DNA from 2 places in the Aquamicrobium terrae genome. Region 2 is predicted to be linked to the other one. Evidence: predicted binding sites of a transcription regulator. Region 2 holds the regulator's gene; the other holds the start of a gene.
What was found. The regulator HrcA, encoded in region 2, represses chaperone genes, less so after heat shock. The targets are predictions, from matches to a motif close to GTTAGCACTCNCNNNNNGNGAGTGCTAAC.
Positions count from the first base shown of each region.

Region 1: the regulator HrcA is predicted to act here: its motif matches at 3,869-3,897, upstream of ACVCNR_RS23975 (co-chaperone GroES).

Region 1 covers NZ_JBRKLZ010000003.1:182,811-190,478, forward strand. The annotation lists gene ACVCNR_RS23950 (tripartite tricarboxylate transporter substrate binding protein) at 1-916, shown strand, start outside; gene ACVCNR_RS23955 (tripartite tricarboxylate transporter TctB family protein) at 978-1,445, shown strand; gene ACVCNR_RS23960 (tripartite tricarboxylate transporter permease) at 1,533-3,032, shown strand; gene ACVCNR_RS23965 (hypothetical protein) at 3,196-3,348, opposite strand; gene ACVCNR_RS23970 (hypothetical protein) at 3,373-3,714, opposite strand; gene ACVCNR_RS23975 (co-chaperone GroES) at 4,049-4,363, shown strand; gene groL (chaperonin GroEL) at 4,425-6,053, shown strand; gene ACVCNR_RS23985 (hypothetical protein) at 6,122-6,349, shown strand; gene ACVCNR_RS23990 (glycosyltransferase) at 6,807-7,668, shown strand, end outside.
Region 2 covers NZ_JBRKLZ010000001.1:2,758,652-2,766,319, forward strand. The annotation lists partial or broken gene ACVCNR_RS13490 (putative bifunctional diguanylate cyclase/phosphodiesterase) at 1-1,193, shown strand, start outside; gene ACVCNR_RS13495 (N-acyl amino acid synthase FeeM domain-containing protein) at 1,371-2,144, shown strand; gene hrcA (heat-inducible transcriptional repressor HrcA) at 2,166-3,257, opposite strand; gene rph (ribonuclease PH) at 3,383-4,099, shown strand; gene ACVCNR_RS13510 (VOC family protein) at 4,113-4,523, shown strand; gene rdgB (RdgB/HAM1 family non-canonical purine NTP pyrophosphatase) at 4,523-5,176, shown strand; gene hemW (radical SAM family heme chaperone HemW) at 5,427-6,584, shown strand; partial or broken gene ACVCNR_RS13525 (EamA family transporter) at 6,631-7,081, shown strand; gene ACVCNR_RS13530 (GNAT family N-acetyltransferase) at 7,094-7,558, opposite strand; gene rsmI (16S rRNA (cytidine(1402)-2'-O)-methyltransferase) at 7,657-7,668, shown strand, end outside.

The sequences.
Region 1 (7,668 bases), on a different contig from region 2:
TGCGCCGGCAGCGGCCCAGGATTACCCGACACGGCCGATATCCTATATTCTTCATGTCTCGCCGGGCGGGGCGACGGACATCATGGCGCGCAAGATCGCGCTTGGTCTGGAAAAGTCGCTCGGCACTCCCGTCCCTGTCGAAAACAAGGCGGGCGGGCGCGGAGCAGCGCAATTGGCCGATATCAACAAGTCCGCGCCCGATGGATATACGATCGGATCGGTTACCAGCACGCATATCGGCGCCTTCAATCAGACACTGAAGCAGTACAATGTGGACAGCTTCGACTGGATCGCGCGACTGGTGAATGAGCCGTACCTGCTCGTCGTGAACAAGGACAGTAAGCTCAATTCCATGAAGGACCTCGTCGAGGCCGCGAACGACAAACCGGGAAGCGTCGTCATGGCCGGCTTCGTGCGCGGGTCGGGCGGCCATTTCGCCTGGGAGATCATGGCGCAGTCCGCCAATCTCGAAAGCAGCAAGGTTCGCTGGATACCCTATGACAGCGTCGGCGATGCCGTGACCGCGACCGTCGGCGGCCATGCGGAGGTCGCGATCGCCTATGTCGATCTGGTCAAGAACCAGGTGGAGGCGGGCAATCTGCGCGTCATCGCCGTCATGGCGGACGAACGAGTACCGCAGTTCCCGGACGCGCAGACCTTCAAGGAACAGGGATATGACGCGGATACCTCCTGGCAGCAGATGCGCGGCATCATCGGGCCGAAGGGCATGCCCAAAGACGTCAAGAACAAGTTGGCAGAAGCGGTCAAGGCCGTTTTGGAAACGCCGGAGCTGCAAACCTACATGAAGGAGTCCTCGCTGACGCCCGCGTTCCAGGGGCCTGCCGAATTCACCGAATTCGCACATCAGCAAGACATGATCACGAAAGAGTGGATGACGCGACTATCGATGCACTGAACGACGTCGGAGCAGACCGGTTATGCAATCGAACCCAGACGAAATGCGGGACCAGGACACGATGCCGGAAGCACGCACGCTGTTCTTTTCGCTCGAAATCGGTGACATCGTTATCGGGCTGGCGCTCACCGCCATGGCGAGCTGGTTCTTCTTCCAGGCATCCGTCCTGCCGGACTTTTCCGGCACGGCGGTGGGCGCCGCCGACTTCCCGAAAGGGCTGGCGGCTCTGCTTGGCCTGACAAGCCTCATCTTCGCGGGCGCCGGTGTGCGGCGCATGATATCCGGCCGCCTCGAGGAGCGAATAACCGTGCGGCAGCCGATGCGTGTGCTGCTTGGCATCGCGCTCCTGATCATGTTCCCGCTCATGATGGACACCCTCGGCTATTACATCGCGATGGCCGTATTCTTCTCGGCGTTTCTCTACGTCGCGAACTGCCGCAGTCCGATTGCCATAGTGCTCTATGTCGGGGGCTTCCTGCTCTTTACAAAGCTGCTTTTCGAGATGCTGCTCGGCACGCCTCTGCCATAGGCGCCGGCTGCGTTTCGACTCCAATCGCTTGCGGTCCGCGCCGGGAAGGCCGGACCAATCTCGTCAGCAAATGTCCGGAGGAGACAGATGATCGACGGATTCATGGCGGGTCTCGCCGCCTTCTCGAGCTGGCAGGTGATCGCGGGCCTTTTTGCCGGCGTCATCATCGGCTATCTCGTCGGCGCCCTGCCCGGCCTGTCGGCCGGCGTCGGCATGGCGCTGCTCATCCCTTTCAGTTTCGGCCTCGATCCGATCGTCTCGGTCGTGATGCTTATCACCCTCTATATGGCATCCGAATATTCCGGCGCCATTCCCGCCATTCTGGTCAATACGCCCGGCGAACCCTCGGCGGCGATCACGGCGCTGGACGGCTATCCCATGCGTCAGCGCGGGGAGGCCGGACAGGCGCTGACGCTCTCCATTCTGGGTTCGGCCGGCGGTTCGGTGCTGAGCACGATCCTGCTTATTTTCACCGTGAGCTGGATGACCAAGTTCGCGCTGGCTTTCGGGCCTGCCGAATATTTCGCGATCGCCGTGCTCGGCCTCAGCCTGATCTCCACCCTGTCGGGGGACTCGGTGACGCGCGGCATCATCGCGCTGCTCTTCGGGCTCCTGCTGACGACGATCGGCACCGATCCCGTCGATGGCATCCCGCGCTTCGCCGTGGTGGAAGGCTTTCTTTCCGGCGTTCCCTTCGTTTCGGCGCTCATCGGCCTGTTCGCCCTGTCGGAAGTGCTGCGCATGCTCGAAACGGCGGACGAGCCGGTGATACCGCTGCGCAATATCCCGAGCGTTTCAGGCCAGTTCAGCCTGATCAGACCGCATACCTGGAACATGATCCGAAGCACGCTGGTGGGTTATGTTGTCGGCGTCATTCCGGGCGCTGGGGCTTCAATCGCCTCCATCACCGCCTATTCGATCCAGAAACGCCTGTCGAAGTCGCCTGAGACCTTTGGAAAGGGCAACCCGGAAGGCGTGGTGGCGGCGGAGACGGCCAACAATTCCTGCATGCCGGGCGCGTTGGCTCCCATGCTTGCGCTCGGTATTCCCGGCAAGGCAAGCACGGCGGTGCTGATCGGGGCGCTGGCGATCCACGGCGTCCAGCCGGGCCCGCTGATCTTCGAGCGCAATCCCGAAGTGCCTTACTCGATGTACATCGCACTGCTGGTCGGCATGCCTTTCATGGTGATGCTCGGACTTTACGGCACGCGGCTCTGGGTGCAACTAACGCAGATTTCACGCGGGGTGATCACCGCGATCGTGGCCGCCACCTGCCTGCTTGGCACATATTCGGAGTCCAAGGACATCTTCTCGATCTGGGTCGCGGTCGGTTTCGGCGTGGTCGGCTATGTCCTGCAGAAAGTGCGGATCGAGCCGGCACCGATCATACTGGCGCTGGTGCTGGGCTATCTGATGGAGTCCAATTTCCGCCGGGCGATGGTGATGTCGGGCGATGAGATCAGCATCTTCTACATGCACCCCATATCCATGATCTGCCTCGGCATCGCGATTATCGTTTTCTTCCTGCCGCTTCTTCCGTCCTTTGGACGGCAGAAGGCCCAGATCGAGGAGCAGATACACCACTGATTGCCGGATTCTTCCGGCAATCAGCCCCGGCCACCTCAGAATCTGGTGACGACGGTCGTGCCCGTGCCCCGGAACTTGTCCATTGCCATCAGCCCTGAGCCCGGCTCAATGGCGATGAGGCGCTGATTGGCGAAGGATGGCCACTGTCAAGAACGCGTGCCCTTCAGCTCCGGAAAGTAGTCGCCTGATCGTATTCCTGCCAGATGTAGAGCTGCAGTAGATTTGGATAATCGGGGAGATGATAGTGAATTTCGGCCGTGGGCAGGCCACAGCTTTCCATCTGCAGGCGGAATTCCCTGCTGACCGCAGTGACCATGTGCGTCCCCTGTGCCTTACGCCTTCAAGCATCCAGGCGATCAAAATTGTGCCTTCGATCACTTGTCGAACGCGATGGCGCAGCCGCCATATCGAGCCGGCATAACGCGTCCATGATCTGATCGAAAGAGACCGGCCGGTCGGCGCCCGGCGGCTTTCGTAGCGCGGGAACGGATTCCACGGCGCAGGCATCCGATGCCCAGGACGACAGGATCGCGCGCTTTTCCTGGATATCGAGGGTGTCGTCTTTCACGACGTCGTCGGGATGTTCGAAATGCCTTGCCGGCGATAACAGTCGGTCAAGTGTGAGATCGGATGTTTCGGGAACAAGAGAAGGGATGATCGGCGTAGGATTCTGTCGGTCCATCTTGGTCCTCCGTCTTTCCAAAAAGCTCCTTTATTGAGGTTTCTGTTTCCCAGGCCTCGCTGTGGCGAGGGCTTGAATAATTTTGTTCGACCGCTTCAAAAATTCAAGCGGAAATACGCGACTGCAATCCAATTTAACCGTATGTTTTCATCGCGCTAGCATTCGATTGGCACGAGTGCCAAAATTTTTGCGGAACCTCTTGAAACCCGAAAATCGCAAAACTAGCTCGTGATGGCGCGCGATGCCGAAAGGGTCGCGCGAGCCCCGCATCGGTCCGATTGCCGGTCCGGTGTGGAGGAACCTCAAAAATCTGTTTGTCCAGAAGGAGAACGATATGACGTTCCGTCCATTGCATGACCGTGTCCTGGTCCGCCGCATCGAGGCCGATGAAAGGACTGCCGGCGGCATCATCATCCCCGACACCGCCAAGGAGAAGCCACAGGAGGGCGAAGTGATCGCTGTCGGCCCGGGCGCGCGCGACGAGAGCGGCAAGCTGGTCGAGCTCGATGTCAAGGTTGGTGACCGCATCCTGTTCGGCAAATGGTCGGGCACCGAGATCAGGCTCAACGGCGAAGACCTCCTGATCATGAAGGAAAGCGACGTGATGGGCGTGATCGAGCAGGCCACAGCCGTGAAGAAGGCCGCCTAACGGCTTCTTCCCCGGAAATCCATTCCAGTCAAAGTAAGCTGCCTATCGAAGGAGTGATCCAATGGCTGCCAAGGAAGTTAAATTCAATGCACAAGCCCGCGAGAAGATGCTGCGCGGCGTCGATATCCTCGCCAATGCCGTCAAGGTGACGCTTGGTCCCAAGGGCCGCAACGTTGTCATCGACAAGTCCTTCGGTGCGCCGCGCATCACCAAGGACGGCGTCTCCGTCGCCAAGGAAATCGAGCTTGAGGACAAGTTCGAGAACATGGGCGCGCAGATGGTGCGCGAGGTGGCGTCGAAGACCAATGATCTGGCCGGTGACGGTACCACCACCGCCACGGTTCTCGCCCAGGCCATCGTTCAGGAAGGCGCAAAGGCCGTTGCCGCCGGCATGAACCCGATGGATCTGAAGCGCGGTATCGACAAGGCTGTCGATGCTGTCGTCGCTGAACTCAAGGCCAATGCCCGCAAGGTGACGAAGAACGACGAGATCGCCCAGGTCGGCACCATCTCGGCCAATGGCGATAGCGAAATCGGCAGCTTTTTGGCGCAGGCGATGGAAAAGGTCGGCAACGAGGGCGTCATCACCGTCGAGGAAGCCAAGACCGCCGACACCGAGCTGGAAGTCGTCGAAGGCATGCAGTTCGATCGCGGCTACCTATCGCCCTACTTCATCACCAATCAGGAGAAGATGCGGGTAGAATTGGAAGAGCCCTACGTGCTGATCCATGAGAAGAAGCTTTCCAACCTGCAAGCCCTGCTGCCGGTGCTCGAGGCTGTCGTGCAGTCGTCCAAGCCGCTGCTCATCATCGCCGAGGATGTGGAAGGCGAGGCCCTTGCCACGCTGGTCGTCAACAAGTTGCGCGGCGGCCTGAAGATCGCTGCCGTCAAGGCTCCCGGCTTCGGCGATCGCCGCAAGGCCATGCTGGAGGACATCGCCATCCTCACCGGTGGCACCGCGATCAGCGAGGATCTCGGCATCAAGCTGGAAAATGTGACCTTGCAGATGCTTGGTCGCGCCAAGAAGGTGGTGATCGAGAAGGAAAACACTACCATCGTCGACGGTTCGGGCAAGAAGGAAGAAATCGAAGGGCGCGTGAAACAGATCAAGGCCCAGATCAAGGAAACCACCTCCGACTACGATCGCGAGAAGCTGCAGGAGCGTCTTGCCAAGCTGAGTGGCGGGGTCGCAGTAATCCGCGTCGGCGGCTCGACCGAGGTCGAGGTCAAGGAGAAGAAGGACCGCGTTGACGACGCCCTGCATGCGACCCGCGCGGCGGTGGAAGAGGGCATCCTGCCCGGCGGCGGCGTGGCCCTGTTGCGAGCAGCCAGGGCCCTGGACGGCGTTACCGTCGACAATGAGGACCAGAAGCACGGTGTCGAGATCGTGCGCCGGGCCATCGAGGCTCCCGTTCGCCAGATAGCCGAGAATGCCGGTGCGGAAGGTTCCATCATCGTGGGCAAACTGCGCGAAAAGTCTGAATTCGCCTGGGGTTGGAATGCTCAGACCAGCGAATATGGTGACCTCTACAAGCAAGGCGTGATCGACCCGGCCAAGGTGGTACGCACCGCGCTTCAGGACGCGGCCTCGGTCGCCGGTCTGCTCGTCACCACCGAGGCGATGGTGGCCGAGAAGCCGAAGAAGGAAGCATCCGCGCCCGCCATGCCTGCCGGTGGCATGGACTTCTAGCGTGCTGGCGAAGCGCCCGCTTCCGATATCGGGAGCGGGTGCCTTGCGCAGAGAGCATGGAGACAGCCATGAACGAGATGACCGGCATCGGATTCGTTTCGCCGCCCATACATTCGGCGAACGAGTTCGTTGGTTATGAAACGGAATGCCGCAGCGTCTTGAAGCCGTTGCTGGCGGGTCTGCTGGACATGGCCGAATCCGCTGGCTGGGATCGACGCACCGTCGCGTCGGCGCTGATGTTTCTCGCTGCCCAGCAGGTATCCGCGGCAGGAGCTTCGGGAGACCGCAAGGCATGAAGCCGTCCCTCTCCCGCAACAGGGCGGGAGAGGTTTTCGTACGATGAGGGCGGCCAACCCGATGGCCGCTTCCAGCATCGGAAAGCGAAGTTCGACCTGTGCAGGAACGAATCGCGTCCATCGTCGCGGAAGACGCTCGGCACCTGATTGCCGTTGTTTTGGCCCCCCGGGGAGATCAGATGACCTGGACACTCATCGTTTTCTCCTTCCATCGGGTTCAGTGGACAATGTTTCCTGGTCGGCGCCGGACCACATCCAGCATCAGGCTTGACGTTGGCTAACGGGAAGAAAGCACTCAAAACGCCTCGACGTGGTGAACTTACGCATAGCTACAGCCATCTGGTTTCCTTGCTTCTTCCGGGGCGCCGTCCAAGCACGAATGGAACATTTGGCTGGCGCGGGCGTTCGATGCACTCGTGTTGCTGCAGAACGAAAGGTTACATAACCCGAGCAGCCGATGAATATCGTAATGTTCACCAATACGTTCCGGCCTCACATCAGCGGAGTGGCAAACAGCGTCGCCTGGCAGGCGGATGGCTTGCGCGAGATCGGACATCGGGTGCTGGTGGTGGCGCCGGAGTTCCCCGGCATCACTTCGGACGAGCCGGATGTGGTGCGTATCCCGGCGGTCCAGAATTTTCGGGGCAGCGACTTTTCCGTTCCCATTCCGCTGACCCGGCCGCTAAGCGATACGCTTGCCGGTTTCGCTCCCGACATTGTCCATTCGCATCATCCCTTCCTGCTTGGCGATACCGCGCTCAGGGTTTCCGCGTCGTTCGATCTGCCGATCGTTTATACTCATCATACGCGCTACGAACTCTGCAGCTACCATATTGCCCGGGATTCTCCCGTGCTGCAGCGCCTCGTGCTTGGCATCGCGCTCGGCTACAGCGATCTGTGCGATGCGGTCATCGCGCCGAGTCGGAGCATGGCCGATTTCCTCATCGACCGCGGCGTCAAGGCCCCGGTGAATACGATCCCGACAGGCATCGAGATTGACGGATTTGCAGGGGGAGACGGAAATGAGGTTCGCAGGAACCTCGGCATCCCGGCCGATGCCTTCGTCGTTGGCCATGTCGGCCGCCTGGCCCCGGAAAAGAACCTCGACTACCTCGCGGACGCGATCGGCCGTTTCCTGGCCGCCGAGAGACGTGCGCACTTCCTTGTCGTTGGGGGCGGACCGATGAAGGAACCGATCAGCAGATTCTTCGAAGAACACGACCTTGCCGAGCGTATCCATATGCCAGGCGCCTGCGAGGGTGAACGCCTCGCGTCGATGTATGCCGCGATCGATGCCTTCGCCTTCTCTTCCCGTTCCG
Region 2 (7,668 bases):
TTCAAGAGCGTCAACGACACCGTCGGCCATCCCGTCGGCGATGGGCTGATCTATGCGGTGGCGGAACGGCTTGCCACCTTTTCGGCGCCGGGCATCAAGATCAGTCGTTTCGGTGGCGACGAATTCATGGTTTTTTTCGACCGGGTGGAGAGCGAAAGCGATCTCGCCGGATGCTCGACGAGATCTTCGCCGGCCTCAAGGGCGAGGTCGATGTCGCCGGCCATGTGCTGCGCATCCAGATTAGCGCCGGCGCGGTGCTGGCCCGCGTCGAGGCGAGCGATGTCGACGAGATGATCGTCAAGGCCGACCTTGCCCTCTACAAGGCCAAGGAACTCGGCAAGAACGGCTGGCAATTGTTCGAATCGTCGATGGACGCGGCTTTCCGCGACCGGCAGCGGATGAAGGCCGACCTGCGCAGCGCCGTGGAAGCCGGCACCTTGCGCGTCGTCTACCAGCCGATCGTGGCCATGGCCACGATGCGCATTTCCGGCTGCGAGGCGCTGTGCCGCTGGGATCACCCCGAACTGGGACCGGTGTCGCCCGGCGTGTTCATTCCTCTGGCGGAAGAGATGGGCATCATTTCGCAGATCAGCACCTTCATGCTGAACGCTGCCTGCGCCGAATGCGCCAAATGGCCCAAGCACACCAATGTTTCGGTCAATCTGTCGGCCAAGGATTTCCGCAACAGCGAGATCATCCAGAAAGTGCGCGATGCGCTGGAGGCGGCCGGTTTGCCGCCGCACCGGCTTGAGGTCGAGGTGACGGAAACGGCGCTTCTGGACGACAAGTCCGAGACGCGCCAGGTGCTGAAGGAACTCAAGGCGCTTGGTGTGCGCATCGCGCTGGACGACTTCGGCACCGGCTATTCCAGCCTCAGCTACCTGCACAAGCTGCCGCTGGACAAGGTCAAGATCGACCGTTCCTTCCTGTCGGACGTGACCCAGAGCCCGCGCTCGCTGGAACTGCTCAGGGGCATCGTGGCGCTGTCGCGCTCCCTGGGGCTTTCCATCACCATCGAGGGCGTGGAAACGTTCGAGCAGCTTCGCGTGCTGTCGCGGCAGGTCGAGCCGGACCTGGTGCAGGGCTTCCTGTTCGGCGCGGCGCTGAGCGCATCCGGCATCGAAACCATGTCGACGGCGCGCTGGCCGTTCGCCCATGACGAAGTGGTCGCTTCGGGCGCAACCCGCACATAAGCCGTTTCACGGATTTTCCCCTGTCTCCGCTTTTCCACCCCGGCGTGCACCCTCCGGATGAAAAAAGCGATTTGTTAAGGTTAATTTTGAGTGAAGCTGGATTTCTTTAATTAAAACTTTACTTAACTGATCCAACGCTTACCCTTGATTAGCGGCGGCGGAATAGAGGGTAAGCCGATGGCAACTCGGCAATTGAAGCTGGATGCGGAAACCGAACCGGCACGGTCCGGCCTGTCCGGCTCGAGCTTTGCGAGCAAGGTGTTCGAACTGCTCGACCGTTCCGAGTACCGCCGCTGCGACAAGGGCGAGGACCTCGAGGACATCTACCGGTTGCGCTACAAGGCCTACCGGTTCAACGACATGGTGCCGGATGCCGAGAACCATGTCATCAGCGACGCGCTGGACGAGGTGCCGAACGTCTATCGCTTCGGCGTCTATGTGGACCAGACCCTGGTATCCACCATGCGCATCCACCACGTCACGCTGGAAACGCCCATGTCGCCCTCGGTGCAGGCGTTCGGCGACATCGTCTATCCGATGCTGGAAGCCGGCGACACCTTCGTGTGCATGAGCCGCTTCGCCTCGGACCCCGAGTGGACCCGCGTCTATCCGCACCTGCTCTATGTGACGCTGCGGCTGGCGGGCATGGCCTGCATCTATTTCAACGCGCCATACGGGCTTTCGACGGTGCGCGAGGACCATGCCGGCTTTTATCGCCGCATCTACTATTCCGAGCAGATCAGCGAGCCGCGCGCCTATCCGGGCGTGTTCAACAAGGTCGTGCTGTTCCGCACCAATGCCGTGGCCAACCGCGAGCGCTTCTATGCGCGTTTTCCCTTCTTCCGCTCGACGGAATGGGAGCGGCGCCTGCTGTTCGCCAAGGTCGGAGCCGGCGACGTGCAGCCTCTGACCATACTGCCGAGCGCCCGGTATATGGGCGACGCGGCTTGACGCCCCTCGCCAGCCTCCGGTTCAGCGCAGCATGCGCGAGACGAGCTGGGCGGTGTAGTCGACCATCGGCACGATGCGCGCATAGTTGAGCCGGGTCGGGCCGATGACGCCGAGCGCGCCGACCACGCGCGCCTCCGCATCGCGGTAAGGCGCCACCACCAGCGACGAGCCCGACAGCGAGAACAGCTTGTTCTCCGAGCCGATGAAGATGCGCACGCCGGGGCCTTCCTCGGCAAGGTCGAGCAGTTGCAGCAGGCCGTCCTGCGTTTCCAGATCGTCGAACAGGTTCTTCAACAGCTCCATGTCGGCCTGGGCGGTGATGTTCTCGAGCAGGTTCGCCCGGCCGCGCACGATCAGCCGCGCCGGCAGGCCGCTTTCGGCCCCGGCCCATACGGCAAGCCCCTGTTCCACCAGTTCCTGCGACAGCGAATCCAGTGCCGCGCGCGTTTCCTCCTTGATGCGCGAGATTTCTGCCCGTGCCTCGGCCAGCGTCCGCCCGCGTATGTGGGCGTTGAGGAAGTTGGAGGCTTCGTGGAGCTGCGAGACGGTGACCCCGGCCGGCAGGTCGATGATGCGGTTCTCGACGTCGCCGTTCTGCGAAACCAGCACGGCCAGCGCCTTGGTCGGCTCGAGCTGGATGAATTCGATATGTTTCAGCGACGCCTCGTTCTTGGCCGCCAGCACCAGCCCGGCGCCGCGCGACATGCCCGACAGAAGCTGGCTGGCCTCGGTCAGCATGTGTTCCAGCGAGGTGTCGTTGCCGGAAGCCTTGATCTGCGTCTCGATGCTGCGCCGCTCCTCGTCGCCGAGGTCGCCGATCTCCATGAAGGCATCGACGAAGAAGCGCAGGCCCGCCTGCGTCGGCAGGCGCCCGGCCGAGACGTGCGGCGCATAGACCAGCCCGAGGTGCTCCAGGTCGCTCATCACGTTGCGGATCGTCGCCGGCGAGAGCGAGGAGGGCAGGATGCGCGACAGGCTGCGCGAGCCCACCGGCTCGCCGTCCCTCAGGTAGGAATCGACGATGCGCCGGAAGATGTCGCGCGAACGCGCATCCAGCGATTGCCATTGCGAAACGGGAACCGGCGGTGTGGGAGCGGAACTGTGCTTTGTCATCGCGAACCTCTGCCCAAGGATATAGACGCGCCTCGCCCCAGTGCAAGCAACCCGTTTTCCTTTGCACACCGCGCCGTGGGGGGCTACAAGCCGGGCAAAATCAGGACAGACCAGAGAGACAAGACATGCGCCCCTCCAAACGCCAGCCCGACGAAATGCGCGCCATCTCCTTCGAGCGCGGCTTTTCCAAGCACGCCGAAGGTTCCTGCTTGGTCAAGTTCGGCGACACGCATGTGCTGTGCACGGCAAGCCTCGAAGAGCGGGTGCCGGGCTGGATGCGCAATTCCGGCAAGGGGTGGGTGACCGCGGAATACGGCATGCTGCCGCGCTCGACCGGCGAGCGCATGCGCCGCGAGGCGTCCAGCGGCAAGCAGGGCGGCCGTACGCTGGAAATCCAGCGGCTGATCGGGCGCTCGCTGCGCGCCGTGGTCGATATGCAGGCGCTGGGCGAACAGCAGATCACGGTGGATTGCGACGTGCTTCAGGCCGACGGCGGCACCCGCACCGCCTCGATCACCGGCGCATGGATCGCGCTGCATGATTGCCTGCGCTGGATGGAAGCCCGCCAGATGGTGAGCGTGCAGCGGGTGCTGAAGGATCACGTCGCCGCCATTTCCTGCGGCATCCATGACGGCGAGCCGGTCATCGACCTCGATTATCTGGAGGACTCCTCGGCCGGCACCGACGCCAATTTCGTCATGACCGGCAAGGGCGGCATCGTCGAGATCCAGGGCACCGCCGAGGGCGAGCCGTTTTCCGAGGCGCAGTTCGACGAGCTGATGGGGCTGGCGCGGCAGGGCATCGCCCGGCTGGTGGAGTTGCAGAAACTGGCCGTGGCTTGACGCAGGAAGAGACATGAAACCAGCCGCCATCCTCGAATCCGCGCTCTACGTCACCGATCTCGACGCCGCCGAAACCTTCTACGGCGACGTGCTGGGGCTGGAGCGCATCGTCAAGGTCGAGGGGCGGCACCTGTTCTTCCGCTGCGGGCAGGGCGTGCTGTTGCTGTTCGTTGCCGAAGCGACGAAGCAGCCGCCACGCCCCGATGCGCGCCTGCCGGTGCCGCCGCACGGCACGGTCGGGGAGGGGCATCTGTGCTTTTCGGCAAGCGCCGAGGAAATCGTCGCCTGGAAGGGCCGGCTGGAAGCGGCGGGCGTTGCAATCGAAGCCGATTTCGAGTGGCCGAATGGCGGCCGTTCGATCTACATCCGCGATCCTTCCGGCAATTCGCTGGAATTCGCCGAACCGCGCATCTGGGGCCTGTAATGCATCCTTTGGACAAGAAGATCGTCGTCGCCAGCCATAATGAAGGCAAGCTGCGCGAGTTCGCGGACCTGATGGGGCCGTTCGGATTCGAGGCGAAGTCGGCGCGCGAGTTCGGCCTGCCGGAGCCGGACGAGACCGGCACCACCTTCGAGGAGAATGCCTATATCAAGGCCTTCGCGGCTGCCAAAGCCACCGGCCTGCCGGCGCTTTCCGACGATTCCGGCCTGTGCCTCGATGCGCTGGACGGCGATCCGGGCGTCTATACCGCCAACTGGGCCGAGAAGCCGGACGGCACGCGCGATTTCGGCATGGCCATGGAAAAGGCAGAGACGGCCATGCAGAAGGCGGGGGCCGTGAAGCCGCAACAGCGCACCGGCCGCTTCGTTGCCGTGATCTGCCTGGCTTTTCCCGATGGAGAGGCGGAGTATTATCGCGGCGAGGTCGAAGGCCATCTCGTCTGGCCGCCGCGCGGCGAGCTTGGCTTCGGCTACGACCCGGTGTTCCTGCCCGATGGCTATGACAGGACCTTTGGTGAGATGACGGCTGAGCAAAAGCACGGCTGGAAGCCCGGCGCGACCGAGGCACTTTCGCACCGCGCCCGCGCCTTCCAGAAATTCGCCGAGGCGCGGCTGGGAGTGGTGGGAGCAAAGTGACCGTGCCTGCGAAGGCTCATGTCATGGCTGTCGCCAGCCCCTTCCGTGCCGGGCCTGCTGAAACGGCGTCCTGCCGTCATCCCGGCCAAGGGAGCGATAGCGACCGCGAGCCGGGATCCATTCCGGTTGTCGGGCGATTTCCCGTAGATTCGGCGTCCGGAACTCCATCTCGATCGTTACGGAATGGATCCCGGCTCGCACACTCGCTTCCGCTTGGGCCTGGCCGGGATGACGGCGGGACGGGGGACATATGACCCTCGACCGCTCTCCCGGCTTCGGGGTCTATCTCCACTGGCCGTTCTGCGCGGCCAAGTGCCCCTATTGCGACTTCAACAGCCATGTCCGCCACCAGAAGGTCGATCAAGAGCGTTTCGTGCGCGCCTTCGCCGCCGAAATGGCGTCGATGCGGGCGCGCACCGGGCCGCGCCAGGTGACGTCGATCTTCATCGGCGGCGGCACGCCTTCGCTGATGGAACCCACGACGGTCGGCGCGATCCTGGATGAGGTGGCGCGCAACTGGAGCGTGCCGGCCGGCATCGAAATAACGATGGAGGCCAATCCGTCCTCGGTGGAGGCCGAACGCTTCCGTGGCTACCGCGCCGCCGGCGTCAATCGTGTGTCTTTAGGCGTGCAGGCGCTCAACGATGCCGACTTGCGCTTTCTCGGCCGCCTGCACGATGTCTCGGAGGCGCTGCATGCCATCCGGCTGGCCCGTGAAATCTTCCCGCGCCTGTCCTTCGATCTGATCTATGCCCGCCCCAGCCAGACACCGGAAGCGTGGGAGGCGGAACTGAACGAGGCGATCGGCCATGCCGCCGACCACCTGTCCCTCTATCAGTTGACCATCGAGGAAGGCACGGCCTTCCACAAGCTCCATGCCGCCCGCAAGTTCGAGATGCCGGTGCCTGACCTTGCCGCCGATCTTTACCAGCTCACGCAGGAAGTGACCGCCGCGCGCGGCCTGCCGGCCTATGAGGTGTCCAACCACGCCCGCCCCGGCGCGGAAAGCCGGCACAACCTGGTCTACTGGCGCTATGGCGAATATGTCGGCATCGGCCCGGGCGCGCATGGCCGTTTCGTGGAAGACGGCACGCGCGTCGTCACCATTGCCGAACGGCACCCGGAGACATGGGCGGAACTGGTGGAACGGCAGGGCCACGGCATCGTCGACGGGGAGCGGCTGACGCGCGATGAGGAAGCCGACGAATTCCTGATGATGGGCCTGCGTCTGGTCGAGGGCATCGACCTTTCCCGTTTCGAAACCTTGTCAGGGCGCACGCTGCCGGCGCGGCAATTGTCAATTCTTCAGGAGGAAGGGCTGGTCGCGCCGGTCGGCAATTCGCGCCTGCGCGCCACGCCCTCCGGCATGATCGTGCTGAACTCGCTGGTGGCCGAACTGGCTCGCTGACGGCTTTTCTTTCGCTGGCGGCGGAGCCGGTATGGCCGCCCACAACATGGCGGGGCTTGGCGTGAATCTCTCCTTTTCCTCATGGCAGTTCTGGGCGCTGCTTTCGGCTGCCTTTGCCGCGCTTACGGCCATCTTCGCCAAGGTGGGCGCGTAAAATGTCGATTCGGACTTCGCCACCCTGATCCGCACCGCCGTCATCCTGCTGGTGATCGCCGCAATCGTCATGGCGACCGGGCAGGCGCAGCCGCTCGGCTCCATATCGGGCAAGACCTACACATTTCTCGTGCTTTCAGGTCTGGCGACCGGCGCGTCCATGGCTGTGCTACTTCCGCGCCCTGAAGCTCGGGCAGGTGGCGCAGGTGGCGCCCATCGACAAGCTGAGCGTCGTTCTGGTGGCTGTGTTCGGCGTGATCTTTCTGGGCGAGCGCCTGTCGGCCGCGAACTGGCTGGGTGTCACTCTCATCGGTGCTGGCGCGGTGCTGGTAGCTTACCGTTAGACGAAAAGCCGCTCAGCGCGAGATCGAGAAGACGGTGAGCCCCTCGACGCCTTCCTCGATGCAGCGCCATCCCATCTTTTCGTAGAAAGGCGCGAGATGCGGCTCGGCGCAGAGATAGACCGTGTCGGACCCTCGCCAAAATCCCTGCTCGACGGCGGCGAGCACGAGCTTCGTGCCAAGGCCGCTCTTGCGCGCCTTTTCCTCGACCCAGACGGCGGCGACCCATGGCGTGTATTGCGGGCGCTCGTCAAGATCGCTGGCGATCAGATGCGCACAGCCGTAAAAATCCGGGCCCTCATGGGCAACCAGCGAAAGCGGGATGTCCGGTCCATCCATGCATTCCGTCACCATGGCCTCGATCTCACCGAGGGCGACGCCCTGTTCACGCCACCATGCCTGCCACACACGGTCGGCAATCGTGCCGGCAAACTCCGGACGATCGCGCAGATCGGAAATCACGGGGAGGGAGGCTGTCATGGAGGTCTTTCCGCAGGCTTTGGTTGTGGCGGCTTGTGGCACGGGCTTTGCAAGGCACGCAAGCCATGCCAAACCGTGCTTCTGAAAAAGGACATGGCATGGATTCCGGA